2 regions of the Marinilactibacillus sp. Marseille-P9653 genome follow, and region 1 is predicted to be linked to the other one. Evidence: predicted binding sites of a transcription regulator. Region 1 holds the regulator's gene; the other holds the start of a gene.

Region 1 (15,319 bases):
ACCCGTGTTTCAGATAGTTCCTTGTTCTCTCCAGCATTTTCTGAATCGGTAATTGACTACATTGAAATTCTATTGCGATCTTTCGTTGTTCTATGTTTAAAAGGATATCAGGCCTCTGCTTTAAATTTGGTAGATACGCTTCAAGTTCTACGTTCAGTTTGTAATTTTTTAGTATTGTATACAACTGCAGCTTTCCATTAAGATGTTCCATCGTTTCTCCTTCTGAAAAGCTCTCGCAAGCCTCTTTTTTATAATGAGAAAAATGTGGAACTTTGAGTGCACCTTTTTTTAAAAAAACGCTTTGTTTACATGTTGGACAATATAACTTTTTCAGATTACGCGCACCTTCTTCAAAAGCAAAAATTGTTCTGTGCATTTCATTCATCGCTATGAGCATGCTATCATCCTTTCTGCTTCTCTATTAAATACTGATGAAAACAGAAAAAAAGTCATTAAAAAAACCACGAGAATAAACATCTCGTGGTTAAAAAAATTATTTAAAATAGTGTCTGACGAGTTCTAGTGCGTTTGTATCCATGATTTTGTCAGCATATTCATCTAAGACATCTGCTGATATTCGACTTCTCTCACCAAATTCTAGTGCATGAGCAATTTCTTCATCTGTCGTTTTTAACGTCATCTCTTCAATGAAAAACACAATATGCAAGTAATACTGATCTTTGAATTTATAAAGGTTTGACAAGCCACTTTCCAAATAATATTCTTGAGCCATCATAATCATCTGTTCAAAGTTATGAAATACGAATACAGCTTCCATGGTCTTGGTGTCCTGAGCGTTCATGTATTCTTCTACTCCATCTTCTTTTTTATTCTGAGATAGCGATTCATTTAGCATTTTGACCGGATCTATGATTGAGTCGTCCTCAAGATCATCTTCCATATCTTCTCTATATTGTGCACCTTTGCTGATAAACAATTCCAAACCATTATTATTAGGCATGACCTGAAAAGTAACAGCGTCAGATTCTTGAAATTCTTCATCAATATCAACTTCTTCTAAAATACTATAGAAGAAATTTTCAATCTGTTTCTGGTTACCCAATAAATCAAGAAAAGTGATGCCTCTTTCTTCAAGATCCGTATTCTCAATCTTTACACGAATCGTATCTTCGTTAATATGTTCGATTTCCATATTTGTAGCACCTCTTTCCTTCAATCAGTGTCAGGCATTAAGCTTTTTTTGAGTACTGCCTATTAATTATTTCCGACAATACTTTCTATTTATATTATAGAGGTTTTATTAGATAAATTGAAGACCTGTAACCTCTTCACACAGAGTTACTGCGCTCTAGCTATTATACAAAATGAGTGAAACGAATACAAGTCAATGATTTAAAGAAAATAAAAAAGATTCGACCGTACCAGACAGTGTCGAATCTTTGATAAGCTCTAAAATATTTTCAGTATTCTGCTTAACTATTTGAAAGTGCAACTAGACGCTGGGCTTTTTGTAATTCTAAAGCTCTTACTTCTCTAGGGATAAACTGACGAATTTCATCTTCATTGTATCCAATTTGCATACGTTTTTCATCTAAAACGATTGGTCTACGTAGTAAACTTGGTGTTTCTTGAATCAATGTGAAAAGCTCTTGTAAAGAAAGATCGTCAATATCAACGTTTAACTGTTGAAATGCTTTTGAACGCGTTGAAATAATTTCTTCAGTTCCTTCTTCTGTCATACGCATAATAGATTTTATTTCACTAATTGTAATAGGTGTTGAGGCAATGTTTCTTTCTTCATAAGGGATGCCAAATTCTTCTAACCATGCCTTCGCTTTTCTACATGATGCGCAACTTGGTGATGTAAATAATGTGACCATTATGTATTGCTCCCTTCAAATCTCTGTTTTTTTATAGTATATTTGTTTGCTTGTTGACTACATTTATAACTATATATCAATTGTGAACTATTGTAAACCCCTTTCGTCATTTTTTTGTCAAATATCGCTTTTTTTTCGATCGACACATGTAGACATATGCGTTAAAACGTCTTTATCAAAGGGTTTATAGGTCATTTACAATAACCGTACTAAAACGACAATAAATTATAATCATTATAAATAAGAAATTGTTCTGTCACATTGATTCTTTTTCAATATGCTTTAAGTCGTTAAATGGCTTAATGAGCTGAACATTCCTTCTTATGAGTATGAATAGATATGCAAAAATAGTCTTGATGATGTCCTTGTTTGGACATCACCAAGACTATTTTCTACAACCACTTAGTAAAATAAATTAACTAATTCATCAATCTCTACTTTTCCAAAGTATTTATTTATATCTACTTCTTCAAATGCTTCACGAATAGCTTTCTCTTCATAAGTCTTACCGATCAACTTATCCTCTACGTCTGATATTTCCCCTAAGCCAAAGAAATCTCCGAAAATTTTAATATCTTGGATTACCCCTCTGTTCACGTTCAGTTTCACTTCCACCGTTCCAACAGATAGTCTTTCACTACGCTCCAGATCAAATACAGGGGATTTCCCATAATTCCAGTCCCAGTTCGCTGTATAAGTTTCTGCAAATTTATCTATTTTCTCCCAGTCCGATTCAGTTAGTTTATATTCTTTCACTTCGGATACTTCTGAGACATCAAATATATTCAGCAATAACTTTTCTCTAAAGTTTTTTGCATTCATATATTGATACTCATCACTCAAATAAGGCTTAATGTTTGTTACACGGCTTCTAATCGATTTAATTCCTTTCGATTCCAGCTTATGCTTCTTAGGTCTCAAAGCGCCTACTACTGCTTCTATTTCCGAATCAAACATTAGTGTACCGTGAGCCGTTAATCGACCATTCTTAGAATACATCGCGTTTCCTGAGAATTTTTTCTCATCAATGACCAGATCGTTACGACCCTTTAACTCAGCACCTTCTACACCCATTTTATGAAGCGCATCAATGACCGGTGAAGTGAATTTTTTGAAGTCTCTGAAAGAATCTCCATCGTCTTTTGTTATAAAACAAAAGCATAGTACACCTAAATCGTGGTACACAGCACCTCCGCCTGAAAATCTTCTGACGACTGTTACATCATGCTGATTGACATAGTCCGTATTGACTTCTTCAAATGTATTCTGGTTCTTGCCTACTATAATGGCATTATCATTAATGTAAAACAACAGCATAGGTTCATCCAGTTCTATTTCATTTAATAGATAATATTCAATCGCTAAGTTAATTCGCGCGTCTACTATTTCCTGTCCATTTCGTTCATTTTTAACATAATACATGGTTGGTCTCCTTTAAATAATAATCTGCAAATTTTTTTCAGCCAGTAACGTTTTAGTTTTAGGTGCTTCTTCTGCAGCTTCTTTTTGTAATTGCTTTAAGTCTCCTGTTTGTGGAAGGTGACTGAGTACCATTGTCTGAACATTTGCTTTATGGGCAATATATCCGCACTCTCTAGAAGTCATATGAACCAGATGCCTTTCCATTCCTTTGAAAAGATTTGTATCCGTAATGAACAAATCCGCATTCTTTGCAAAAGGAATGAACTCTTCAATATAACCAGAATCGGCTGTATACACAACTGTTTTTCCTGTAACTCTCTCAACGATTCTAAAAGCATAGCAGGGAACTGGGTGTAACGTTTTTAGATGCGTAACATCAAATGGTCCGATTGATGTCTGGCTTTCTTTTGTATAGTCAATTCCTTGGCTCACTTCTTCAAGAGTTGTTTTCTCAAAAGCTTGCTTATCTTCGCTATGCCCATAAATAGACAACAGTGGAGCACGATCACCTTTGTCTGTTTTTTTAAGTTGCCTAGTGAACTGAAGGACACCTAAATCTGCAATATGGTCATGATGATAATGAGAAAGTAAAACGGCATCCAATTCTAGTGGGTCAATGTGATGCTCCAGCGTTAATAGAGATGCACTCCCAGCATCGAGTAATAAATTAAACCCTTCCGATTGTATCAGATAAGCACTCGTTCCTACGTCATTCGTAGGATATCCTCCATAATATCCTAAAACTGTGACTTGCATAATCAGCCTTCCTTTCTATTTTATTCTAGAATACTCCAGATGAAAATAAAAAAACAACTAAATCCACTCTAATGAGTTCAATTCAGTTGTTTTTTAACCTCGAATTAGATTAAAAGACTTTATTACAAACTATTTTGTTTTTTTAAGTGTGTGATAATGTGCTCACTGACTTCGTTGCCCTGCTTTATACAGCTATTGATGCCAAATCCTTTGACGCCATTCCCTGCCAGATAAATCCCGGGATAAGCAGTTTGAATTGAGTCAATTAATTTACTTCCAGCATTTTCCCCATTAAAGGATTGTTTAGGGAAAGAGTTTTTCCATCTTTTAAGAACATGGTAAATTGGCGGTGCATCTATGCCAAGCATTTTCTCTAAGTCTTTAAGTAGCAATTCTTCAATCTGTTTGTTACTTAAAGATAGCATAATTTCTTCATTCCCGTGACCAAAATAAACGCCTAATAACTCTTCATCTTTATTTTTCAAACTTGCCCATTTTTTATTCAACCAAACAACGCTTGAGATATGAGAATCATTTCTTCTAGAACACAGTATGCCATTTCCTTCAGGTTTGATTTTCAAAGAACCTTTTGGAAAACTGAACATTGCAAAACCAATTGAGTTTGTTTTGATCTCTTTGAATGGTTCTTTGAATTCTACATCTGTGAAGATCTCTTTGTAGTTACCAGGGTCTGTTGCGACTACAACCGCCCCAACTCTGACTTGTTCTTTTTTATTTATATCCAGTATATAAGTACCTTCAATACTCTTTTTAATCTCTGTGACTTTCTTTGAAAAAACAACATGTTCCTTGAGTAAATCCATCAACCTATTCGTTAATGTTTCTAAACCTTTCTCAAAAGAAATCTGTTTTCTATTAGAATCTAATATATCAGGATTCGCTTCAAGAGCATTCGTCAGATTGCCGTGTTCCCTCTCTAATTTCAGAATGGTACTATCAATCATGTCTATACCAGTGGACTCCATGTGATTCATGTAGATTTCAGAATAATACGGTTCTGCTACATATTCCGTTAGTTCTGTTCCGATTCTTTCATTCAAATAATCAATCACACTTGTCTGTTCTGTTATTTCTGAAGATGGAAGATAGGTATCTTTTAAATAGGATACTTTTCCTTGAAACGATAGCAAATCATATTTCCAGATTTCAGACCGTTTAGCCGGTATGCCCTTATAAGTAGGACTATCTATATGATACAACTTGTTGAATGCATAAATATCCTGTTTTCCATTCTGGCTGTATCTTATTTGTTCAGTTAAGCCGAGTTCATTAATCAGATCCATTGCTTCACCGGATCCTACATCAATTGATTCAGCTCCTAAATCTACGTAATCTTCCCCCATCTTCATTGTATGGATTTTCCCACCAGAACGGATAGAACTTTCCAATACAAGCAATTCGAAAGGAAGGCTGTATTTTTCTATTGTTTTTTTTAATCTGAACGCTGTCGTGAGCCCTGTTATGCCCGTTCCAATGACTGCTATTCGCTTTTTAGATCTTTTCATTGCCTCATACCTTCCATTTCTATATAAGGGATTGCAACTTATGTATAGGCTCATATAATAAATATTGCCGCTATTCATTATTGAGTTCCTCGTTAGCTGTTTCAAGAGACTATACTCCAATTTGGGCAAACTGGGATTCTTGTCATTTGTTTTATTATATCATGTATTAAAAGATTATATCTTATTTTTATACAATTTCTATATCGAAATCTCTCGTTTAAAACAAATTAGGCTACCCCGACTATTTTTCGTCATATTTGACATATAAATTATCTTGAATTCGTATAAATATGAAGTATAGTCTCTATAAATATTCTACTGTTTTTCCTAATCTATCTATTCATAATCGTCCACTGGTGAGCGAATACTATAAATAGGGTTCATAAAAAGTGTATAAAAAAAACCCGCTTATATAAGCGGGTTTTAACGTATTATTTGTTTAAAGCGTCTTTAGCTTGGTCAGCCAAAGTTGTAAATGCTGCTGCATCACTTACTGCAAGTTCAGCTAACATTTTACGGTTCATGTCGATTTCTGCAAGTTTAAGTCCGTGCATCAATTTAGAGTAGCTTAGGCCGTTAATACGTGCTGCAGCGTTAATACGTGCAATCCATAATCTACGGAAGTTACGTTTGTTTTGTTTACGGTCTCTGTATGCATATTGGTAAGATTTCATTACTTGTTGTTTTGCAACTTTAAACAAGCGATGCTTCGCTCCGTAATACCCTTTAGCTAGCTTTAAAACGCGATTACGGCGCTTGCGGGAGACTACTCCACCTTTAACTCGTGCCATTGTTGATTTCCTCCTTGGTTGCACTCTCGATCAAACGAGTGCTCGTACATTTATTATTTCATTTTAGCAAGTTGTTGTCTGATACGTTTGTAATCACTGTGTGAAACCATTGTAGATTTACGCAAGTGACGTTTTTGTTTTTGAGATTTGTTTGCAAACATGTGGCTACGTTTTGCGTGGCTACGTTTAAGTTTACCAGAACCCGTTCTCTTGAAACGTTTTGCTGAACCTTTATGTGTCTTTTGCTTAGGCATTGTTGATTTCCTCCTACACTTATCTTATTTCTCAGATTTCGGTGCCAGCATCAAGAACATGCTACGACCATCCATTTTAGCTTTCGATTCGACTTGTGAAATGTCAGATGCTGCTTCCGCCATGCGTTCTAATACTACACGTCCTATTTCCTTGTGAGTAATCGCACGTCCACGGAATCGAATAGATACTTTCACTTTATCGCCTTTTTCCAAGAACTTACGTGCGTTACGCAATTTTGTATCAAAATCGTGATCATCGATAGTTGGACTCAAACGAATCTCTTTGACGTTAACGATTTTTTGATTCTTTCTTGCTTCACGTTCTTTCTTTTGCATTTCGTAGCGATGCTTCCCATAATCCATTACACGAGCAACAGGTGGCTTAGCGTTAGGTGACACTAGAACTAAATCTAGATTGGCATCTTCAGCTAAGCGCATTGCTTCATTGCGTTGGACTACCCCGATCTGTTCACCGTCTTTGCCGATCAAACGTACTTCTCTAGCACGAATACGATCATTGACAATCATGTCTTTTGCTATGGTGGTTCACCTCCAAAGTATTTGCGAAAAAAACAGAGACAGAAAAAGAGACGTGACCTTTTTCAAAGCCCCGTCTCTATCTCCGCAATCAGACAAGAAGTACTCATCTGATTTCAAAATAGTCGTAACTATTTTGAGTTATATACGTTCGATATCTGCCCATGGATCTGAATCCAAAAGGCGAGAAGCGGGTGCTTCTGCTTTGTTTTCTCAACTCTTATATAATACCAAATATTTATTCACCTGTCAACACTATTTGAGTATTAAATCATTTATTGGATTCAGCTACAATATTTGAAATGAATTCATCTTTAGAATATGTGATGGTTTCTTTTTCACCATATTTACGAACACTCACTGTCTGGTTCTCTACTTCACTGTCACCGACTACGATTTGATAGGGGATTTTAAGCGTTTGTGCATGACGAATCTTGTATCCCATTTTTTCATTGCGATTATCAATTTCGATTCGTAATCCTTTCGCTTTCAGTTCTTCATTCAACTGATTAGCATAGTCAGCATGGATATCCAAGTTAACTGGAATGATTTTAGCCTGTATTGGTGCTAACCATGTAGGGAAAGCTCCTTTGTATCTTTCAATCAAGTAAGCTACAAATCGTTCCATTGTTGATACAATACCACGGTGGATAACAACTGGTCTATGGTTGTCATTACCATCTTCACCAACGTAAGTCAGGTCGAACCTTTCCGGTAGCAAGAAATCTAATTGAACAGTTGATAATGTTTCTTCGATCCCCATCGCAGTCTTGACTTGTACGTCCAGCTTTGGACCGTAAAAGGCTGCTTCACCAATGGCTTCGAAGTAATCCATCCCCATCTCGTCCAAAGTATCTTTCAACATAGACTGTGCTTTTTCCCACATTTCATCGTCGTCAAAATATTTTTCTGTGTTTTTCGGATCACGATAACTTAGTCGGAAGCGATAGTCTTTAATATCGAAATCTTCGAATACAGCTAGCATCAATTCAACAACTCTGCGGAATTCTTCTTTGATTTGATCTGGTCTTACAAATACGTGAGCATCATTCAAAGTCATTTCACGAACGCGCTGTAGTCCTGATAAAGCGCCACTTTTCTCATAACGGTGCATTTGACCTAATTCCGCGATACGGATTGGTAAATCTCGGTAACTTCTTACGTCATTTTTGAATACCATCATGTGATGCGGGCAGTTCATCGGACGCAATACAAGCATTTCTCCATCACCCATGTCCATTGGTGGAAACATATCTTCATGATAGTGATCCCAGTGTCCAGATGTTTTGTAGAAATCGACATTCGCCATAATCGGAGTATATACGTGCTGGTAACCCATGCTGATTTCTTTGTCTGTGATGTATCTTTCAATCACTCGACGGATCGTAGCTCCCTTAGGTAGCCAAAAAGGAAGGCCTGATCCAACTTCTGGTGACAGCATAAAGATATCCAGTTCTTTACCTAACTTACGGTGATCGCGTTGTTTAGCTTCTTCACGCATCTTGATAAACTCTTTCAAGGCTTTTTTATCGAAGAAAGCCGTACCGTAAACACGTTGCATCATTTTATTATCTGAATTCCCTCTCCAGTAAGCTCCTGCTAGAGAAAGTAATTTAAATACTTGAATACGACCAGTCGAAGGCACGTGTACGCCTCTACATAGATCGACAAATTCACCTTGTTCATAAACAGATATTGTTTCATCTTCTGATAAATTTGTAATAAGTTCTACTTTATAAGGATCTGCTGCAAACAATTCAAGCGCTGCTTCTCTAGAAATTTCTTTTCGTACAAATGGCAGGTTTTCTTTAACAATTGCCATCATTTCTTTTTCAATAGATTCTAAATCTTCTTCTGTGATAGGTGTTTCTGAATCTGTGTCATAGTAAAAGCCTGTTTCAATCGCTGGTCCTACTCCGAATTTAACATCTGGGAATAATCTCTTGATTGCTTGAGCCATTAAGTGGGCAGTAGAATGACGAAGGATTCCTAAAGCATCTTCGTGATCTGGTGTAATGATTTCAAGTTCTCCGTCTTCATAAAGGGGTTGATCAAAATCAACATGCTGGCCATTCCACTTACCGGCTAGGCCTTTTTTCTCCAATGATTTAGCAATACTGCCTGCAATCATTTTTGGTGATGATCCTGATTCCACATTTTTCACGGAACCATCTGGTAATTTAACTGCGATTTCTGACATATAAATTCCTCCTGCTTTTTATTCTCTTTACTTATCGTACAAAAAACGTCCCAATGAATGAGATTGATCTCATTCATTGGGACGTAATGGATTACGTGGTTCCACCCAGTTTTACAGAAAGCTGACTTTCTGTCTTCATTAGCTCTTTAACGCAGAGACGCGTCTGCTCTTACTCAGTTCAAAGCAGCACTCGAAAGGGGTAGATGATAAATTGTTTTAGAAGACTTTCAGCTAGTGTCTTCCTCTCTTTAAAACAAGTTCTTATCAAATTTATCTTTCTCTAAGTTTTATTATTAGAATAATAGTAGAATACCACGCTTGACTTTAGCTTTCAACAGTTTTCTTGTTAAGCATGTCTCCTGTTATCGCCTGTCATTTCTACTTCTTTGGAAAGAAACTTTACTCGTTCCATAATCCGTTTAGCTTTTAACGGCTCATTTTCGCCTCTTTGTGTCACTCTAAGATGCTCTTGTTCCAAGTGGGCCATATCAAAATTAGAAGAGAAGAACGTTGGAAGTTGTTCCTGCATTCTATGCTGCAAAACGACTCCCAGGATATCATCTCTAATCCAGCTCGACATAGAATCTGCCCCAATATCATCAATCATTAATATTTTCGCATTTTTCAAGGCAGAAAGCTTTTCTTCAGTTGTATTTTGACCAATCGAATTCTTCATTTCGACAGCAAATGTTGGGAAATGAACGAGTGTTGATGGATGACCTTGTTTCGATAACTCGTGAGCAATCGCTCCAAGAAGAAACGTTTTCCCGACTCCGAATTTTCCATGAAGGTATAGCCCTTGCTGGAAGGTATCAGGATTCTCAAGAAACTGATCAATAAAATCATAGGCTTCCTCTACCGCTTTATTTCTTCCTGGTGTACTATCAAACTGATCAATATTGAAATGCTTAATGTCTTTTGACATATACATTGAATGGATCCGTTTATTGATAGCTTCTTGTTTCTGACGATTAATCAAATCAGAAGATGGCTCGTAGGTTACATCTACTCTTTTATTGTTGATCGAAAGGCTTGGTTTATACCCCGGCATAAGCTGTCCACTCTGAGCGGCGGCTTTCTTCTTTTCGACAACAAATTCATACAACTTAGACGCACTTTTTTCAATTGCTTCGTTATCGAGTACCGTCCTGTTTTCAGCAATAAACCGTCGAACATCGGGATCTTTAAACACTTCATTTTTCATGATTTCTCTAAATTTCTCGTTCATTTTAGTTGAATTCATCATATTTTCCAACTGGTTACGAATGCTTTCCATTAACTGTCACCACCTTTACTTCTATTTCTGATCCGCTCAAGTCTTTGTCTGAATTCTTCTTGCTTTTTAGCATCGATTTCTTCTCCAACGTTCTCTTCTGTTGCCCAATCTGGTAAAGTTTCTTTCCTAACATACTTTTGAGAATTTGAACGATTTGAACCGGATCTTTGTTTGCTTTGTCTATCGCTTTTTGACTCAGCATATAGTTGTTTTACTTTCTGTAGAGCATCTTCTGGTGAGTTTATATCGTTTTGCGCCCAGTCATTTGCGACTTTCAGTGCAAGACTTTTTTCCAGCACGGGTGCGTTTTTCCCGATCAATACATAATTGATTAGTATATTGATCACACTTGTCGAAAGAGAAGATTGTTCTACAAGTTCTTTAATAACCCATGTTTCATTGCTGGAAACAAATCCACCCTTTTGATTCTTAATAGATTTCAAGTATTCAATTGGTTTTACTTCCTGAGCATGCAGGATGATTTCGATTTCCTGATTGTTAAATCCTTTTTGTTTCAATTGTGTTTTTCGCCCACTTTTAACAGATTGTTCTTCTTGGATTGAGCCTGTTACTTTATCTTGTATCTGAACTTGTCTAGCTTGTTTTTTATGGAAATCTCTTTGAACAATTTGTGGTAGTTTTTCCTGGTCGATATTTGAAGTCTCTATATCTGTAGACTCAAGAACATATTTTTGCATATCCAGTTCGTTGACGCCATAAATTTCATAGATAGAGATAATTAATTCTCTGATTTCTTTTGTAAGTGATTTTTTATTGATAAAATGATGATTTAATCCTTCTACAAAGAACGTCCAATCGAAGTCACTTTGTTCACTCATCATTTGAACCGGTGAATGCATCGAAGATGAAAACTCATTGTCATCAAATTCGACTACTGACAATTGATTATGTTTTTGAATGTCAAAATAGTAGACATCTAAGAAAGACTTTGTAATTTCCTCGTAATCTTCTGCTTTAGGCTTTTCACTAAAAAACTGCTGTCTAATTTCGTTGAACATTCTTTCTCCAATTTTTTCAAACAAGATCAGACTCATCAGATGATCATTAAAAAACCGTTCGGCAGAAAGTGGCGGTTTAATTTCAAAAAGAAACTGATCTGAGTCTTTTTTACTTTTATAAACGCTCAACAACCCCAAACCTTCAAGTCGAATGCGTGCCTGATATAATTCTGGTATTCCAATATCAAGAAGCGTCATCAGCTCAGATAAAGGTTTAGCCTCTGTCCAACCACTGCCGCTTCTGATTGATTCTTTTAAATTCATATACAATGTGAATGCCGCATTTCCAATAAGGGGTTGGTAGATTGTTGTCAAAATACGTACATCTTGATCAGAGAGAGGTACAACTTGACGTAATGTGAAAAAATCTTTTGGGTTGACTTGTTGCCAGGGATAATTCATTGTGCACTCTCTCCTTTCATTTTATCTATCTTGAACATTATTTGTCATTCTTTCTTTTCTTCGCTAGTTCTTGCATTTCTTTCATAAATACCTCTATGTCTTTGAATTGTCTGTATACACTCGCAAACCGTATATAAGCTACATCATCTACTTCAGCAAGTTCTTGCATAATGTACTCACCGATCTTAGTAGATTCAATTTCGCTATCTCCACGGTCTCTGATCTTATACTCTACTCGAGTGACAATTTTTTCTTGTTCTTCAGCTGTAACGGGTCTTTTTTCAAACGCTCGTCTCAGACCTCTTAAAAGTTTTTCTCGACTGAATTCTTCACGAGTTTTATCTTTTTTCACAACGAGTATTGGTGATTGCTCTAATCGCTCAAAGGTTGTAAATCTGAATCCACAACTTTCGCATTCTCTTCGTCTACGAGTGGCTTTATTTTCATCAGCTGGTCTACTATCGACTACTCTACTTCCATTATGCTGACAGCGAGGACATTGCATAGGAATCAGTCCTTTTCTTATAATCTAACGGTACCTTCAGTTATATTCAGTATACCATAGCTTTAAGTACTGTAATACCCTTTACTTATAAGCCATTCTTCGACTTGATTCACTGTATTTTCTAGTGTTCCATTGTTATAGATAACATAATCTGCTTGGGCTACTTTTTCTAATAAATCCATCTGAGACTCCATTCTTTGAATCGCCTCTGCTTGACTAAGTTCGTTTCGCTTCATCAAACGTGCCAGTTGCGTCTCTTTATCTACTGCAACAACCATAATCTCATCAACATCTTTTTTGTAACCTGATTCAAATAATAATGGAATATCTAGTACAATCAGATCATGTCCAGAAGTAATTAATCGATCTTTCTCTGAAAGAATCCATTCTCTAATATAATAAGACAGACAGTCATTTAACTGTTTTCTCTTTAAAGGGTCACTAAAAATGAGTTCTCCTAGTTTTTTCCGATTCAATTCTCCATTTTCCAGTAGAATTTCTTCACCAAATAGGTTCTGTACTTTTTTTAAAGCTTCAGTTCCTGGTTCAATAATAATTCTAGCCCCGACGTCTGCATCCACCACAGGAACATCATGTTTTAAGAATAAACGACTGACAGTCGACTTGCCAGATGCAATACCTCCTGTCAAACCTAATACATAAGTCATAATCAGCCTCCTTTTCTACTCTTTTCTCTTATTAACGAACCAACTGAATATCTGACTGGCAATTTGGACAGTAATGCGTTCCTCTTTGCGCTACTTTCGTTTTTTCAATAGTTGTTTCGCAACGTGGGCAAGGTTGCCCGTTTTTTCCATATACGTTCAAGAATGATTGATAAGACCCTGTTTCTCCAAAAGCGTTCTGGTAGGTTCGTATGGTTGTCCCACCTGCTTTTACTGCCTTACCCATAACGAGTAAAATAGCTTCGTATAGAGTAACAATTTCTCTTTCAGTTAACGTGTTCGCCATACGTGCTGGGTGAATTTTTGCTTCAAATAAAATCTCATCTGCATAAATATTCCCAATACCGGCAATGACCGTTTGATCTAAAAGTGTTGCTTTGATCGTTTTTTTCCTTTTAAGCAATTGAATTTTAAATGTTTCTAACACCAAAGTTTCTCTTACTGGTTCTGGCCCTAGTTTGGCAATCGATGCGTGAGCAAGCTCAGTGTCTCTTGGAATCAGTGATATTCTACCGAATTTCCTAACATCAAGATATCTGAGCTCCCGTCCATCTTCTAGTTCAAAAATCACATGGGTGTGCTTTGAAATGGGGACATCCGTTGATTCTATTCGGTATTTCCCTTCCATTCTCAAATGCGAGATCATTACGTAATCTGTTAAGAAAAATAATAAAAATTTTCCTCTTCTTCCTATTGATTCAATGCGTTGGTTTTTAATTTTTTCTTTAAATAGGCGAATGTCACTCGGTTCCGCAATAATTCTATCCCATAAAACGGTCACTTGTTTGATTTTTAATCCTTTGATCAGCTTTTCGAGTCCTGTCCGGACACTTTCTACTTCTGGTAATTCAGGCACACGGTTCTTCCTTTCATTCTCCTATAAAAACAGTTAAAGAAGCGAGAGTAAACTCGCTTCTTAGCTGATTAGTTATATTATTTGGCTTCGTACCAACTCTTACCCCAGCTACTTTCAACTTTGAGCGGTACAGATAGTTCTACTGCATTTTCCATAACTTCTTTGACTAGTTCTTCTAGAACCGGTATCTCTTCTTCAGGTGCTTCGAAGATGACCTCATCGTGAACTTGTAAAAGCAACGTAGCTTCAAGTCCTTTTTCTTTCACTTTTTCCGCCATATTAATCATAGCTACTTTCAAGATATCTGCAGCACTACCTTGGATTGGCGTATTCATAGCTGTTCTTTCAGCAAATGATCTTAAATTGAAGTTTCGAGAATTGATATCCGGTAAATATCTTCTTCTATGGAACAAGGTTTCAACGAACCCTTTGTCTTTTGCTTCGCGAATAACATCATCGATAAAGGTTTTAACACCAGGGAATCGACTAAAGTACGTATCAATGTATTCTTGAGCTTCTTTTCGAGTGATATTCAAACTTTGAGAAAGACCATAATCACTGATTCCGTAGACAATTCCAAAGTTAACGGCTTTAGCATCCCTTCTCATATTTACAGTTACCTCGCTTGGATCTTTAAGATCAAATACTCGCATCGCTGTACTCGTATGAATATCTTGTTCTTCGATAAAGGCTTGTTTCAGATGTTCGTCGTCAGAAATATGTGCGAGTACTCTTAATTCGATTTGAGAATAATCGGATGCAAAGATTTTCCAGCCTTCTTTTCTGGGTATGAAAGCTTGTCTGATTTTTCGCCCTTCTTCTAGTCTAACGGGTATATTCTGAAGGTTAGGATCCACTGAGCTCAAGCGTCCTGTCCTCGCAACTGTCTGAAGATAACGTGTATGGATTTTCCCTGTTTCTGGTTGAATCACTCTGAGCAAACCTTCAATATAAGTAGACTGAATTTTTGCGATTTGTCTATATTGTAAAATGAATTCTACAATAGGTGCTTGATCTTGAAGCTTTTCAAGTACATCTTGAGCTGTAGAATAGCCAGTTTTTGTTTTCTTGATAACAGGATAACCCATTTTATCGAACAAAATAACACCAAGTTGTTTCGGAGAATTAATATTGAATTCTTCTCCAGCTTCTTTGTAAATTCTTTGTTCAATCGTGTGTAAGGTTTCAGCGAATTCAGCTTTCATTTTTTCTAGTCTTTGAGCGTCTACGGTAATTCCTCGGATTTCC
Region 2 (15,319 bases), 230 kb from region 1:
GACGGATTCGCAAGCAGCATTGACTGCAAGAGTGACCCATGATGCAGAGAAAGCGATTGAACTAGCTGGAGATGAACCATTTCAGAATTTGGTAAAAGCGACTTGGAACTGGTTTAAGTTTTTATCGAAAAAAGATGACCAGGCTTTTGTATATGTTCAGACAGATTTAATGGGAACAGTCAATGACAGAGAATCAAATCAGCTCGTAGTTGATTTACTCATTGTTTTATATCGAGATCTATTGAATCTAACCTATTCTGATTCGGTTATCGTAGCGTTTTTAAATCATGAAGCACAACTTAAACAAACAGCGGAACAGTATTCTAGTAGACAAATTATCTATATCCTAGAACAATTGCTTGAAGCGAAAAAGAAATTGAACAGCAATGTAGCTGCCCAAGGTGTTTTTGAAGATATTTCACTTCAGATGATAGCTGGGTAAACTTATTCGATAAATTGTCACGAAAACTGTCCCTTTACAAAAAACAGCAAACTTTATGCATTGAGTGTTTGCCATTTCAATTCTAATCATGTTATGCTATTACAAGGCAGTAGATTGGAAAATAGACCGCCTACTGACAATCAAAGTTAAAGTTGAAACCGATAATAAACACTCTGTAGAGAAATGAAAAAGTGGTGAACAATGAATAAGAAAGAATTACATGACACATTTTTTGATTTGGAAACCCAAGCAGAAGCCACTCTGAAGACGCTCAAGCAAGTGAAACTAGAGCTGTCTCAGTTAACTGAAGAAAACCATGCATTAAGTATGGAGAATCAGCATCTGAGAGACAGATTAGCTGAAGTCATCAAACAGCAGTCGATTGAAAAACAATTAAGTGATACAGGTATGACAAAATCTCGAATGAATCTTGAAAAAATATATGAAGATGGTTTTCATGTATGTAATCTGTTTTATGGTTCTAGAAGAGATGGCGATGAGCCTTGCGCATTTTGTTTGGAAGTGATTTATGGTGAGCGAAAATAAAGTCTATCTGCTTCAAAAAAATATGCCACTATATATAGTTGTGAGGCAAAAAAACAAAAAAGAATTTTTGAAGTGCAAATCCTTGTACACTCTCGTTCTGCTCGAATTATTGAGCAAAATAACGAGAGTGTCTTTTTGTGTGTTGACACAACATGTAGTGTTGTGTTTAAAAATATTTCCCATATACAGTGTTTTAGACTTGAAATTTTTCTGTAGTCATGTAGAATAATAGATACGATACAAGAAGAGATGAGTACTGAAAAGTGCACACGTTCGATAACGAAGTGATACTATATATAGATCAAATCTTCTGCATTGAAGCAAACAGAATCAGTGTTTAAATACAAGAGATACTGTTGCTTATCACAATGAGCTTAACAACTAGCAGGTTACTTAATAGGAGGAAAACATCATGACAAACAAAACAGTCATCGTATATTCAAAACCAAATTGTATGCAGTGTAACTTTACAAAGAAATTTTTAGAGGATAAAGGTATCCCATTTGAAGTTAAAGATATTGCTGAAAACGAAGCAGCAATCGAAGAAGTTAAAAGTTTAGGATTTAGCTCTTTACCAGTTGTTCTTGCTGAAGGATTAGAAGCGTTTAACGGCTTCCGTCCAGATATGCTAAGCCAATTAGCGTAATCATTATGAAGGTAGTGTATTTTTCTCTGACAGGACAGACCAGAAAATTTGTAAACAAACTCGAGATGGATTCGTTGGAATTAACGCCAACCAATCCATTTATTCCTGTAAACGAACCCTACATCGTTATAACACCAACATATGATAAAGAAATGACTGAAATCTTAAACGATTTTATTGAAACAGAAAACAACCAATCTTTTTTAAAAGGAGTAGCTGGCGGAGGAAATCTCAATTTTGCACAGCTATTTGTTTTTACCGCGAAAGATTTGGCAAAAGAGTATAATGTTCCGTTAATTCACAGTTTTGAATTTCAAGGAAATGAAGACGACGTATCAAAAATAAAGAAAGTGGTGGATGATCTTGGCTACTAATAGTCCAGTAAAAGAACAACCTAAAGAAGTAACGTATTTTCAATTAAACAATGAAATCAATCGCCCGGTAAATAATCAAATTCCCCTTCACAAAGATCGCGAAGCTGTAAAAGCTTACTTTATCGAGCATGTAAATCCGAATACGGTTCAGTTTGACAGTATTGACGAAAAAATTGATTATCTGATCAAGCATGATTTTATTGAAGAAGGTTTTATTGGAAAGTACTCAAGAACATTCATTACAGAATTGATTGAAGGACTGTATAACCAGAAATTCCGTTTCCGCTCATTTATGTCTGCGTATAAGTTCTACACTCAATATGCTTTGAAAACAGATGATGGGAAACAATTCCTGGAACGATTTGAAGATCGTATCGCATTCAACGCATTGTATTTAGCACATGGTGATGAAGCTCTGGCAACGAATATTGCTGAGGAGATCATCAATCAGCGCTATCAGCCAGCGACACCGACATTTTTGAATGCAGGTAGAAAACGTCGTGGGGAACTGGTTTCTTGCTTCTTGATTCAAACAACAGATGATATGAACAGTATTGGACGTGCAATCAACTCAGCGCTTCAATTGTCTCGTATTGGAGGAGGTGTCGGGGTAAACCTGACAAACCTTAGAGCCGCTGGAGACCCAATCAAGAAAATCGAAAATGCTTCTAGTGGTGTTTTACCTGTTATGAAATTACTAGAAGACAGCTTTAGTTATTCCAACCAATTAGGACAGAGAAATGGAGCCGGTGCGGTTTACTTAAATATTTTCCACCCGGATATCATGAGCTTCCTTTCTACTAAAAAAGAAAATGCAGATGAAAAAGTTCGTGTGAAGACACTTTCTTTAGGTGTTACCGTTCCAGATAAATTTTATGAATTAGCAGCACATAACGAAGACATGTACTTGTTTAGTCCTTATGATGTTGAAAGAATCTATGGCGAGCCATTTGCTTATATCGACATCACTAAAGAATACGACAATATGGTAGCAAATCCTGAGATCACTAAAACAAAGGTGAAAGCACGTGACCTTGAAAATGAAATTTCTAAACTTCAACAAGAATCAGGCTATCCTTATGTGATCAACATCGATACTGCAAACAAAGCGAATCCTGTGTACGGAACAATCACAATGAGTAACTTGTGCAGTGAGGTCCTTCAAGTACAAGAACCTTCACTAATTAAGGATAACCAGGAATATGAAACGCTTGGAACAGACATCAGCTGTAATCTGGGTTCTACTAACGTAGTAAACCTAATGAAAACACCTGATTTTGAAAAGTCAGTAGATGCAATGGTTCGAGCATTAACATTCGTTACAGATCAATCAAACATTGAAGCTGTACCTTCTGTGAAAAATGGTAACGACAAATATCACACAATTGGTCTGGGCGCTATGGGACTACACACATTCTTTGCGTTGAATCAAATGCACTATGGCTCACCTGAGTCAGTAGAATTCACAGATGCTTACTTTATGCTTTTAAATTACTACACGCTTAAAGCAAGTAACAAACTGGCAGCAGAAAGAAATCAAGTGTTCTTTAATTTTGAAAAGTCAGACTATGCAAATGGTTCTTACTTTGACAAGTACACATCGGCAGATCATACATTTGAATATGATAAAGTTGCAGCAATCTTCGCAGATAATGGTATTCAGATTCCTACAGCAGCGGACTGGGATGCTTTGAAAAAAGATGTTCAAAAAAATGGACTATATCACCAGTACAGAATGGCCGTTGCACCGACTGGATCTATCAGTTATGTAAATGAGACGTCTGCAAGTATTCACCCGATTACACGTCTGGTAGAAGAACGTCAGGAAAAACTGACTGGTAAAACATACTATCCTGCACCATATCTTTCAAACGAAACAATGCCATACTATAAGAGTGCTTATGATATGGATATGCGTAAAGTGATTGATATCTATGCAGCAGCTCAAAAGCACGTCGATCAAGGTATGAGTCTTACACTCTTCATGCGTTCAGATATCCCAGAGGGAATATACGAATGGAAAGAAGGCAAGACAACAAAACAAACGACTCGTGACTTAAATATTTTAAGACATTATGCACATAAAAAAGGGATTAAATCGATTTATTATGTTCGTACGTTTACAGATGATGCAGAAGAAATCGGATCAAATGCTTGCGAAAGCTGTACAATCTAATCGACTTGATTAGGTAAAAGGGTATAGCTAGAAAGCGGTATCCCTTCTACCTACAGGTTGTTTGTGCAGAGACTAAAGAGCAGATTAAACGATGGGACAAGGAGAATAAAGAATGGTTGAAACCTACAAAGCAATTAACTGGAACCAGATAGAAGATATGGTCGACAAACTGACTTGGGAAAAACTGGTTGAACAATTTTGGACAGATACACGTATTCCACTATCTAATGACTTAAGTGACTGGCAAAAATTGCCTCTTGCAGAAAAAGATATGGTTGCGAAAGTTTTCGGTGGACTGACACTACTAGATACACTTCAATCTCAAGATGGTATTGAAGCACTGAAAAAAGATATTCGTACACAGCACGAAGAAGCTGTTTATAACAATATTGAATTCATGGAATCGATGCATGCTAAAAGTTATAGCGCGATTTTCAGTACGTTGAATACAAAATCAGAAATCGATCAAATTTTTGAATGGACACATTCAAATGAAATGCTTCAAAAGAAAGCGCAAATCGTTAATGCAATCTATCAAGAAGGTACAGATCTACAGAAAAAAGTAGCAAGCGTGTTTCTTGAGTCTTTCTTATTTTATTCAGGGTTCTTTGCACCGCTACATTACCTTGGAAACAGTAAGATGACGAATATCGCAGAAATCATTAAGCTGATTCTAAGAGATGAATCGGTTCACGGCACATATATTGGATACAAATTCCAAATTGGATACAATCAACTTTCTGAAACAGAACAGGAAAAACTTAAAAACTGGACTTATGATTTGTTATTCAAACTTTATGAGAACGAAATGGAATACACAGAGTATCTTTATGGAGAAATTGGTTGGACGGATAGAGTTGGTGTATTCTTACGTTATAATGCCAATAAAGCTTTACAGAATCTTGGATTTGATCCATTGTTCCCAGATCAGGCAAACGATGTCGATCCAATCATTATGAACGGAATTTCTACAGGTACAAGTAACCATGATTTCTTCTCGCAAGTTGGAAATGGTTATCTATTAGGTATGGTAGAATCAATGGAAGATGAAGACTACGTGAAATGGTATTCTTAAATCAATAAACAAGCATTCTTGCTGAAAAGCGGGAGTTGCTTTTAGTTTTACTTGTGAAAAAACCACCAAAGTTATAAAAGTCGAAAGGGGAATCATTATGAAAACATTAGATAAAACTAGAACAATGAGTAAAAGAGATCTTAAAGAATTGAAGGTGGAAAAGCGTGATGGAAGAATACAAGATTTTTCCATCGATAAGTTGTTGAAAGTATACATAAATATTAATAAAGATAATGTAGAAATGAAGAAAGACCAACAAATACTTTTGAAAAATAGACTTGAAGAAAGAATAAAGAAACAAACGCATTCTATTATACATACTTGTGAAATAGAACACATTTTCAAGAGTGTGTTAAATGAAATAGGTCAACCAAAGCTGATTTTTCAATTAAATGCTCAAAAAGAACAGAAAAAAAGCGACAAAGAGAAGCGAAGAGATGTGAATCAAATGATTCAGAATCTTTTAGATCAAGATAAGAGTATTGTAAATGAGAATGCGAATAAGGATAGTAAAGTATTTAATACACAACGAGACCTGACAGCAGGAGTGGTTGGAAAAGCGATAGGACTGAAGTGGCTTCCAGAACACGTAGCGAATGCTCATGAAAAAGGAGAGATTCATTACCATGATCTAGATTACACTCCCTATGCTCCTATGAGTAATTGTTGCTTGATTGATTTCAAAGAGATGTTTGAAAAAGGATTTCAAATCGGTAATGCAGATGTAGAGTCTCCTAAATCGATTCAAACTGCAGCGGCTCAGACAGCTCAGATCATTGCAAATGTAGCTTCCAGCCAATATGGGGGATGTAGTTTTGACCGAATCGATGAAGTGCTGGCACCTTACGCAGAGTTGAATTACAAAAAGCATCAGAAAACAGCTGCGAAATGGGTGGGAAATCCTATAGAACAACAAGCCTTTGCCACAGAGCAAACAAAAAAAGACATCTACGACGCTATGCAGAGTTTGGAGTATGAAATCAATACCTTGTACACATCTCAGGGACAGACACCTTTTACGAGCATCGGTTTCGGACTCGGCACTTCTTGGATTGAGCAAGAGATTCAAAAAGCGATTTTGAAGGTACGACTAAATGGGCTTGGCAAAGAGAAAAGAACGGCAATTTTTCCTAAACTGATTTTCACACTGAAAAGAGGTATCAATTTAAATAAAGATGACCAGAATTATGCAATTAAGCAGCTCGCATTAGCATGCTCTGCTAAAAGAATGTATCCAGATATCTTATCTTACGATAAAATTGTGGAGCTGACAGGTAGTTTTAAAGCGCCGATGGGATGTAGATCTTTTCTACAAGGATGGAAAAATGAAGAAAACAAAGAAATCACTGCGGGGAGGATGAACTTAGGTGTTGTGACTTTAAATGTTCCAAGAATGGCTTTGGAAGCAGAGGGCGACCAAGATAAATTTTGGTCTATTTTAAAAGAACGTCTAGAAGTCTTGCGTGACGGTCTAGTCTTTAAAGCAAAAAGGGTCATGGAAGCAAAGCCTGAGAACGCACCCATTCTTTATATGCATGGTGCCTTTGGCAAGAGGCTGAATAAAGAAGAAGCTGTCGAAAGCCTATTTTTAAATAGAAGAGCGACTGCATCGATAGGGTATATTGGCTTGTACGAAGCCGCAGCTTCTTTCTTTGGTAGTGACTGGGAGCAGAACAAAGAAGCAAAGATCTTTACTTTGAACATATTGAAAGAACTGAAGCAGGCAGCGGATAAGTGGAGCAAAGAAACAGATCTTCATATCAGTGTTTATGCGACTCCAAGTGAGAGTCTGACGGATCGATTCTGTCGACTAGATACAGAGAAGTTTGGTGTAATAAAAGAGATTACAGATAAAGGTTATTACACAAATAGCTTTCACTACGATGTTAGAAAGAATCCGACACCATTTGAAAAGATTGAATTTGAAAAAGACTATGCACCTTTTACGAGCGGAGGGTTCATCCATTATTGTGAATATCCTAAATTACAAACCAATCTTAAAGCTTTGGAAGCTGTCTGGGACTTTGCATATGACAAAGTAGGTTACTTAGGAACGAACACACCGATCGATCACTGTTATCAATGCAATTTTGAGGGAGACTTTAGCCCAACAGAGTATGGATTCAAATGTCCACAATGTGGAAACACGGATCCCAAGACATGTGACGTAGTGAAAAGAACGTGTGGCTATCTCGGTAATCCGCAGAAACGTCCAATGGTAGAGGGTAGACATAAAGAAATCGCTTCTAGGATAAAGCATATGGAAAGTTGTGAGACCGATGAAAACTGATCCAGTAGTGTGGACATCTGAACAATTCAGCAAACACTATATCGCAGATTACAAACCCTATAACTTTGTGGACGGAGAAGGCGTGAGATGCAGTATTTATGTCAGTGGCTGTCCGTTTGCTTGTAAAGGATGCTACAACAAAGTCGCGCAAAATTTTGCATATGGCAAACCTTATTCTATTGAACTGGAAAATCAAATCATCGAAGATCTACGTGCAGATTACTGTCAAGGAATGACCTTACTAGGAGGAGAGCCATTCTTGAATACCGGAGTTACGATCCAGTTGAGTAAACGCATTAGAGAAGAGTTTGGCAGCCAAAAAGATATCTGGTCATGGACGGGATATACTTGGGAAGAATTGATGGCCGGAACAGAAGATAAACAGACACTGTTGTCTTATCTGGATGTAGTCGTAGACGGACGATTTGAGTTAAAGAAAAAGGATCTGGGTCTGGCATTTAGAGGGAGCTCGAATCAGCAAATCATCGACGTTCAAAAGTCATTAAAGACTGGAAAATGTGTGTTATGGCAAGATGGACACTACTTATGATTTAAAGCGGGTATGCTGTACAAAGGGGATAGACGATTTAAGTGAATAAAGCAAAACATTCTTTTCTTAAGCTGTGATTTCTGTTATATTCTCTATTATACTGTATTCAGTATAATTATTTATAATATGAATAAAGTATAATAAAAAATACTATTCAACAGTAAAAGGGAGAGAAACAGTGGAAGATAAGAAGATTGAAGTAAAACAGCATTATGGATTACTGACAGCATTGTCTATGATCGTCGGTATCTGTGTAGGATCAGGCATCTTTTTCAAATCAGATGATATCTTGGCTTATACAGGTGGCGATGTTTTACTAGGCGTGCTTGTATTCTGTTTTGGTGCTTTATGTGTGATTTTTGGAAGTATTACATTAACTGAATTAGCCAGTAGAACAGAAAAAACAGGTGGCGTAGTTGGATATTTTGAAGAGTTCATTTCACCTGCGGCAGCTAGTGCATTCGGCTGGTTCCAAGTATGGGTTTATTTCCCGACAATCACAGTAGTGGTTGCATGGGTAGCTGGAATTTACACCACAATGCTGTTTAACTTACCATCAACACTTGAAACACAAGTCGGCATAGGACTTATTTATTTAACATTCTTGTTTGGGATGAATTATATTTCACTTAAAGCAGGTGGACGTTTCCAGAATCTTACGACGTTCATTAAACTGATTCCCTTAATCGGGATTGGTCTTGTAGGATTGTTCTGGAGCGCGCCAAGCCCTGAAATTCCAAACGAAGTGGCTGTGATTGGAACAAGCTCTGTCGGACTCGGCTGGCTTGCAGCCTTAGCGCCAATGGCCTTTTCTTTTGAAGGATGGGTCATCTCGACAACCATCACACCAGAAGTTAAAAATGCTAAACGCAATATGCCAATCGCGTTGACCATTGGACCTTTGATTGTACTCGTTGTTTACCTAGCGTACTTCCTAGGAACAGTATCGATTGTTGGAGAAGAATATATCTTGTCCACAGGAGATGCTGCAATCAGTCAGATTGGTACAGCTATACTCGGCGCTAATGGTGAATCTATTATGCTTACATTCGTTTTGATTGCTGTTTTAGGTGTAGTGAACGGATTGACTTTAGGGTATATCCGTCTCCCTCAAGCACTTGCAACAAAAAATATGATTCCAATGAGCGATAGTATCAAAGTAATGGATGCAAAAAGAGAATTATCACCCGCTTCTACTATTTTTGCTTTTGTAGTCAGCTTGGTGTGGATGGGATTACATTACATCACTCAAAAAACGTCCTTGTTATCGGGTGGAGACATCAGTGAGATCGCGATTGTATTCAGTTACTTGGCATACGCCGTTCTATATTTAAAAGTTATCCAACTGAAACGAGAAGGTGTCATCAAAAATGTCTTCTTAGGTTACGTTGCACCAGTGCTTGGAACACTTGGCTCACTCGTCATTTTAATAGGGGGAATCTTCTCTAATCCAACATTTGTACCATTCTTCCTAATTTTCTCTTTACTCGTCTGTATCGCAGGATTCGTTTATTACCAAAAGAAAAATCAAAGCGCATAATCATTTAAATAAACCATCCTCTAACATACAGCTCAGCTGAAAGCGAAGAGGATGGTTTATTTTTTTAAGTAATCTTACAATAGAATCAACTTAAAGACAGTAAGCCATCTAATTGAGACCTTATAGAATCTCTTAGATGATGCGTGATCATCAAGACAGTCAATTTTGGATTAGTTACTAGGTGCTGTTCAATTTTGATTGCACTAACTTCATCTAGGCTAGAAGTTCCCTCATCAATTAAGATAATGGATTTCCCACGAACCAATCCGCGAGCTAAAGCGATGCGTTGACGTTGCCCACCAGATAAAGAGCGGCCGCCCTCTCCAACAGGCGTATCCAGACCTTCAGGAAGTTGTAGAATGAATTCATCTAGTGCACTTTGTGCCAAAGCTGTTTTTAAAATATAGTCTCCGAAAGTCTCACCCAGTGTGATATTATCTCTGATTGTACCATCAAATAGATAAGGGACTTGATCAACATAGAGCACATGTTGCCGCAACTGTTGGCCAGTTAAAGTTTCTAGCTCGTGCCCAGCGAAAGAGACCGAACCTGAATAGTCTGTTAGTTTACCACTTAAAACATTGAATAAGGTAGATTTACCGCTACCGCTAGCGCCAGTAATTGCATACTTTCCGCCGAGAGAGAAAGAATAAGAGAGGTTATCAAATAAAGGCTTATCCCCATAGGCGTAAGAAACATTGGATAGTTCGAAACCACTACGACAAGAAATACGCTCATTAACTTGTTCATCAAGACAATCTATTTTTTCAAACTTTTCAAAAATTGGACGTGTCGCTCGAATACCAGCGATACGCTGACTAAGGTTACCCACGGTATTAAAGATGGTGCTTGCCAGATTTCCGGTAGAGGCAATCGAGCCGAGACTAAGTAAAGATTGAAAGGCTAGAAATCCAGTCAAGGCCACTACGGATAACTGCCCAAGAATGTTTCCGAAAGCACCTAGACTCACAACGAAGCTCATAACTCGTGCCTGATGATTTTTTGCCTCGGCAAGCTTTAATGATGCATGACGAACAGATGAAGTGATGCGACTTAATAAATTAAAAGAGAACAGAGTATCAAAACCAGATAGTGCATCAGAAGTTTTGCTTAAGAAGACTTCATTTTGTCGAGTTGTTTCAAGTGAGGCAGTAGCCAATTTCTTCTCAAATAATTTAGGTAACCAGAGTGTCAGTGCTCCGATCACAAAGCTTAAAACCACGATACTCCAATGGAAGAAGAAAAGTGCAACTACTGAAGTTATAGTAGCGATGATACCAGAGAGAACAGCATAGAACTCATCAAAAGCATCCACTTCGATTGTATTCATATCATTACTTAACCAAGAAGCATACGTACCGACCTGTTTTTCATGAAAGGTTTTGTAGCTGACTTTTTCAAGCCTTTCAGTAATCGAACGACGAATGGCCGTTACCATACGCTGTTTGATCCGACTCATAGCGTTGATTTGGAAAAAAGTAAAAAGTAAAAATAACATGAAAATCATAAACATCTGTACAGTCGTCCAAAAAAATAAATCAAAGTCTAAGTCAATCAGCGCATTGAACGCTCGTGCATTCAAAACGCTCACCATGGTTTGACAAGAAGCCGTTATAAGCAGCAAAATACCAATAAATACATTTTCTTTCCAAAATTTTTTAAGCATAGAAAACATAATATCACGTCCTTTTTTATTTGTACCTTTAGTGTAAGTGAGGTAAACTAATCGCAAGTATAAAATTGCAGATATGCAAAAAAAGGAGGTCGTTATGTACGGTCAGTTATTTAAAACAATTAGAAAAGGCAAAGGAATTACGCTAAAAGAAGCTTGTGGATCAGTCCTTTCCGTTTCTCAGTTATCCAGATTTGAAAACGAGAAATCCATGGTTCCAGTAGACTTATTTTTCCAGTTGTTAGATCAAATCAATACGACAGCAGAAGAATTTCTATATTTAAGAGGATCAGATTTGGAAACAGATATCCGCTATTATGCTATTCGCATAGAAGACTATGTAAATAACAATCATTACGAGCAACTCAAGAAACTAAAAGAGGAAATCAAGGCCGCTAGACCGGCTCCTTATAGTTGGCAGCAATTTTTTCTTTATTTTATCGAGGGTTTGGAAGATATAAACGAAGAAAAACCAAATAGCAATTTACTAGTATTGGATTATTTGATGCAAGTAGAAAACTGGGGAGAAATGGAACTAAGACTCTACGCCATGTTTGGTTTCAGTCTTGATGTTGAAACAACCTATGTTTTAATGCGGACAGCTCTGAAAAGGAGTAAAATATATCAGTCGATTCCAAGAGATAGTAAATTACTACATACGATTTTAACCAATAACTTTTCAACATTTATCTATCACGGTAAAATTGACTATGCAGAAGAGACGATCAAAGCCTTTGACCAGCATTATTCTAAAGACGTCGATTTACTTAGTCCGCATATTGATTTCATATTTAATAAAGGTATACTGCAATTCAAAAAACAGAATGAAACAAGAGGGAAAGAGTATTGCGAACAAGCTCTTAATATTTGTACATTATTTAATCAAAAAGAGACACTTAAGATACTCCAGAAAAGGTATAAAACATGGTTGAATCGACACAAAGATCCTGAATTCAAAGAACTTACAATTAACTTTGGGTTTATTGGTGATTGGGAAACAGAAAAAGATCTAAGGGAAAGGGGGAAATTAAATGGCTGACCAATTAGACACATTAGTATTCCATGATATGAAGCTGACTTGGATAGACGGAGGCATTACTTCAATGGATGGAGGCGCCATGTTTGGTCCGGTCCCTAAACCACTCTGGTCAAGAAAATATCCGGCTAACGAAAAGAATCAGATAGAATTGCCAACTGATGCTATTTTGATTCAATATAAAGGAAAAAATTATTTGATTGATGCTGGAGTAGGAACAGGCAAGTTAACAGACAAGCAGATCAGAAACTATGGTGTACGGGAAGAGACTCGAATAGAAGAAAGTTTGGATCAGGTTGGATTGACTGTCCAAGATATTGATGGATTGATCATGACACATATGCATTTTGATCATGCTGGAGGGCTAACTCAGTTGAAAGAAGGTCAATATGTATCCACTTTTCCAAACGCAGTGATTTATGTAAATGATATTGAATGGGATGAAATTCGCCATCCTAATATTCGTTCAAAAAGTACGTACTGGAAAGAAAACTGGGAAGCAGTAGAGGAACAAATTAGAACCTTTGAAAAGAGTCTTGAGATTGTACCTGGTATTGAACTGATTCATACCGGTGGACACAGCAGAGGACACTCTATCGTAAAGCTGACACAGAACCAAGAAACGCTTTTACATCTAGCTGATATTATGCCTACGCATGCTCATCAAAATCCTCTATGGGTACTTGGATTTGATGATTATCCGATGGATTCTATTGCAGCTAAACAGTATTGGATGGAAGAAGCGCGCAAGCTTGACGCAAAATTCATCTTTTACCATGATGCTTTTTACAGAATGGTGCAGTGGGATCATAGTGGAAAGCAAATAATGGTCAGCATTAAAAGAAGCAAAGAACCTTATATAAATTTTGATACGAAAAAAGACAACCAGTAAGCTATGGTTGTCTTTTTCAATCGCTTTGATTAATCAATCACTTTTTTTCCGTTATAGTTACCACTCTTAGAAACGCGGTGACTCATACGGTATTCACCGAGCTTTTCATCATAAGAGATATTTGGAGCTTTCAGTTGCTTATGTGTACGCTGTTTCTTTTTCTTTGCAGTAGATCTTCTACGTTTTGGTACGGCCATAGTATTCTCTTCCTTTCTATATTTTATTCAAAATTGAAGAGAGTCGTTGGTTGACTCTTTTAAACCGTAAACGTTACGATTTATATTATATAAAACATCTTAGCTGATTGCAAGAAACATTCTATATCAATATTTAATTCAGTTATTCTGCTTTCTGAAAGTGTGATGTTTTATCAATAAAAGCTAAATAATTAAGAATAGTGAATAGAATTAAGATTGACGTAAGATGACTTGTATAGTTTAAACCATTGAATTCAAAGGTTTAAATACAACGCTATGATGCACAGAAATTGATTATTTTGAAATGTATGGTATAATGTAACTACATTAAGAATAAATATGAAGTATTATATAAAATCGTTTTAACGAAGTTTAATCGATCTGGCGCAACTATAGAGTTGTAAGGACACAGTAGAGGTAGGGACTGTGTTGTTTAAATGAGAAACTCAGTCATATAATTTGAATAGTAATTTTGCACGAATTAACTGTATAAGTCATTTATTTTTAATCAGAGAGCCGCTCCCTTAATTGGGAGGGGCTTTTGTCAATTCTAAGGTCATTTTTGAATTGAAATTTTGGTATACTATAAGAAACAAATAGAGAAGGAAGCTAAGCTATTGAAAGACTTACTTAAAGATGACGAACGTATTGATCAGTTGATGCAATACGATATAGAAATAATACAAAGCCCTTCAGTTTTCTCTTTTTCATTAGATGCCGTATTGTTAGGAGAGTTTGCTCAAGTACCCAAGCATAATCGTGCTAAAATTGTTGATCTCTGTTCTGGGAACGGTGCAGTTGCCCTCATGCTTAGTCAAAAGACGGCTAGTCCGGTGACTGGGGTTGAGATTCAAGAAAGACTTGTGGATATGGCAAATAGAAGTATTGAATTGAATCAGTTACAGGAACAAGTAATGATGAAACATGCTGATGTTAAAGAAGTCAGAGAAATGATTCGACATGATTCAGTGGATGTCGTGACCTGTAACCCACCTTATTTTAAAGTGACTGAAGAAAGTCTTCAGAATCCAAACACACACCTTGCGATTGCCAGACATGAAATTTATTTGTCTTTGGAGGAAATGATGAAAGCAACGGCTTTTTTACTTAAAACAAAAGGAAAAGCCTATTTTGTACACAGACCAGATCGATTTTTAGAAATTTTGGATGCTATGCGTGCCGTTAACCTCGCGCCTAAAAGAGTCCGATTTGTTTATCCTAAACAGCATAAAGAAGCAAATATGATACTAATTGAAGGCATTAAAAATGGAAAAGAAACAGGCTTCACTGTGCTCGCGCCTTTATTTGTGTTTGATCAAAATGACCAATATTTACCTGAAGTGAGAAGGATGATTTATGGAGCCGAAAGAAACGAAGAATAGCTATTTCTATGTACTACACTGTAAAGACGGTTCATTTTATGGTGGGTATACTACAGATTTAGAACGAAGACTGGATGAACATAATTCAGGTACGGGTGCGAAATATACAAAACCAAGCTACAGACGCCCTCTTAGAATGATCTATGCTGAAATTCATCCTACAAGAAGTGCAGCGACAAAAGCCGAAGCAGCCTTCAAAAAACGAAAAAGAATCAGTAAAGAACGGTATTTAAAACAGAATGGAGTAAGTTTGCCGTTCAGTCAACAAGAACGATGTAAGATTGTAAGAAGAGAGGATGCAGTTGATGCAGACGCAAAAGAGTTATGAGAAAACAGAAACAGGTATGTTATATCTAGTACCGACACCGATTGGGAACTTAGAAGATATGACGTTTAGAGCTATCAGAATGCTGAAAGAAGCAGATCTAATTGCTGCTGAAGATACAAGAAATACGCAGAAATTACTGAATCATTTTGAAATTCAGACAAGTCAGATTAGTT

The links. The regulator NrdR, encoded in region 1, represses ribonucleotide reductase genes. The targets are predictions, from matches to a motif close to ACACNATATATNGTGT.
Region 2: a site for NrdR is predicted at 1,134-1,149, ahead of nrdH (glutaredoxin-like protein NrdH). Genes of this name have one in related genera too.

The regions. Positions count from the first base shown of each region.
Region 1 covers NZ_CAKAKH010000001.1:1,885,646-1,900,964, forward strand. The annotation lists gene LG377_RS09215 (competence protein CoiA) at 1-397, opposite strand, end outside; gene LG377_RS09220 (adaptor protein MecA) at 494-1,153, opposite strand; gene spxA (transcriptional regulator SpxA) at 1,434-1,841, opposite strand; gene LG377_RS09230 (lipoate--protein ligase) at 2,244-3,263, opposite strand; gene LG377_RS09235 (MBL fold metallo-hydrolase) at 3,276-4,019, opposite strand; gene hemG (protoporphyrinogen oxidase) at 4,142-5,545, opposite strand; gene rplT (50S ribosomal protein L20) at 5,977-6,336, opposite strand; gene rpmI (50S ribosomal protein L35) at 6,390-6,590, opposite strand; gene infC (translation initiation factor IF-3) at 6,615-7,118, opposite strand; ribosomal protein L20 leader region at 7,218-7,339, opposite strand; gene thrS (threonine--tRNA ligase) at 7,399-9,327, opposite strand; T-box leader at 9,402-9,619, opposite strand; gene dnaI (primosomal protein DnaI) at 9,674-10,603, opposite strand; gene LG377_RS09270 (replication initiation and membrane attachment family protein) at 10,603-12,024, opposite strand; gene nrdR (transcriptional regulator NrdR) at 12,062-12,529, opposite strand; gene coaE (dephospho-CoA kinase) at 12,592-13,197, opposite strand; gene mutM (DNA-formamidopyrimidine glycosylase) at 13,229-14,071, opposite strand; gene polA (DNA polymerase I) at 14,149-15,319, opposite strand, start outside.
Region 2 covers NZ_CAKAKH010000001.1:2,119,451-2,134,769, reverse strand. The annotation lists gene holB (DNA polymerase III subunit delta') at 1-442, shown strand, start outside; gene LG377_RS10355 (DNA replication initiation control protein YabA) at 644-988, shown strand; gene nrdH (glutaredoxin-like protein NrdH) at 1,401-1,634, shown strand; gene nrdI (class Ib ribonucleoside-diphosphate reductase assembly flavoprotein NrdI) at 1,640-2,008, shown strand; gene nrdE (class 1b ribonucleoside-diphosphate reductase subunit alpha) at 1,998-4,184, shown strand; gene nrdF (class 1b ribonucleoside-diphosphate reductase subunit beta) at 4,297-5,259, shown strand; gene nrdD (anaerobic ribonucleoside-triphosphate reductase) at 5,357-7,549, shown strand; gene nrdG (anaerobic ribonucleoside-triphosphate reductase activating protein) at 7,539-8,099, shown strand; gene LG377_RS10320 (APC family permease) at 8,278-9,639, shown strand; gene LG377_RS10315 (ABC transporter ATP-binding protein) at 9,725-11,314, opposite strand; gene LG377_RS10310 (helix-turn-helix domain-containing protein) at 11,409-12,350, shown strand; gene LG377_RS10305 (MBL fold metallo-hydrolase) at 12,343-13,239, shown strand; gene rpmF (50S ribosomal protein L32) at 13,269-13,436, opposite strand; gene LG377_RS10295 (tRNA1(Val) (adenine(37)-N6)-methyltransferase) at 14,096-14,818, shown strand; gene LG377_RS10290 (GIY-YIG nuclease family protein) at 14,793-15,146, shown strand; gene rsmI (16S rRNA (cytidine(1402)-2'-O)-methyltransferase) at 15,124-15,319, shown strand, end outside.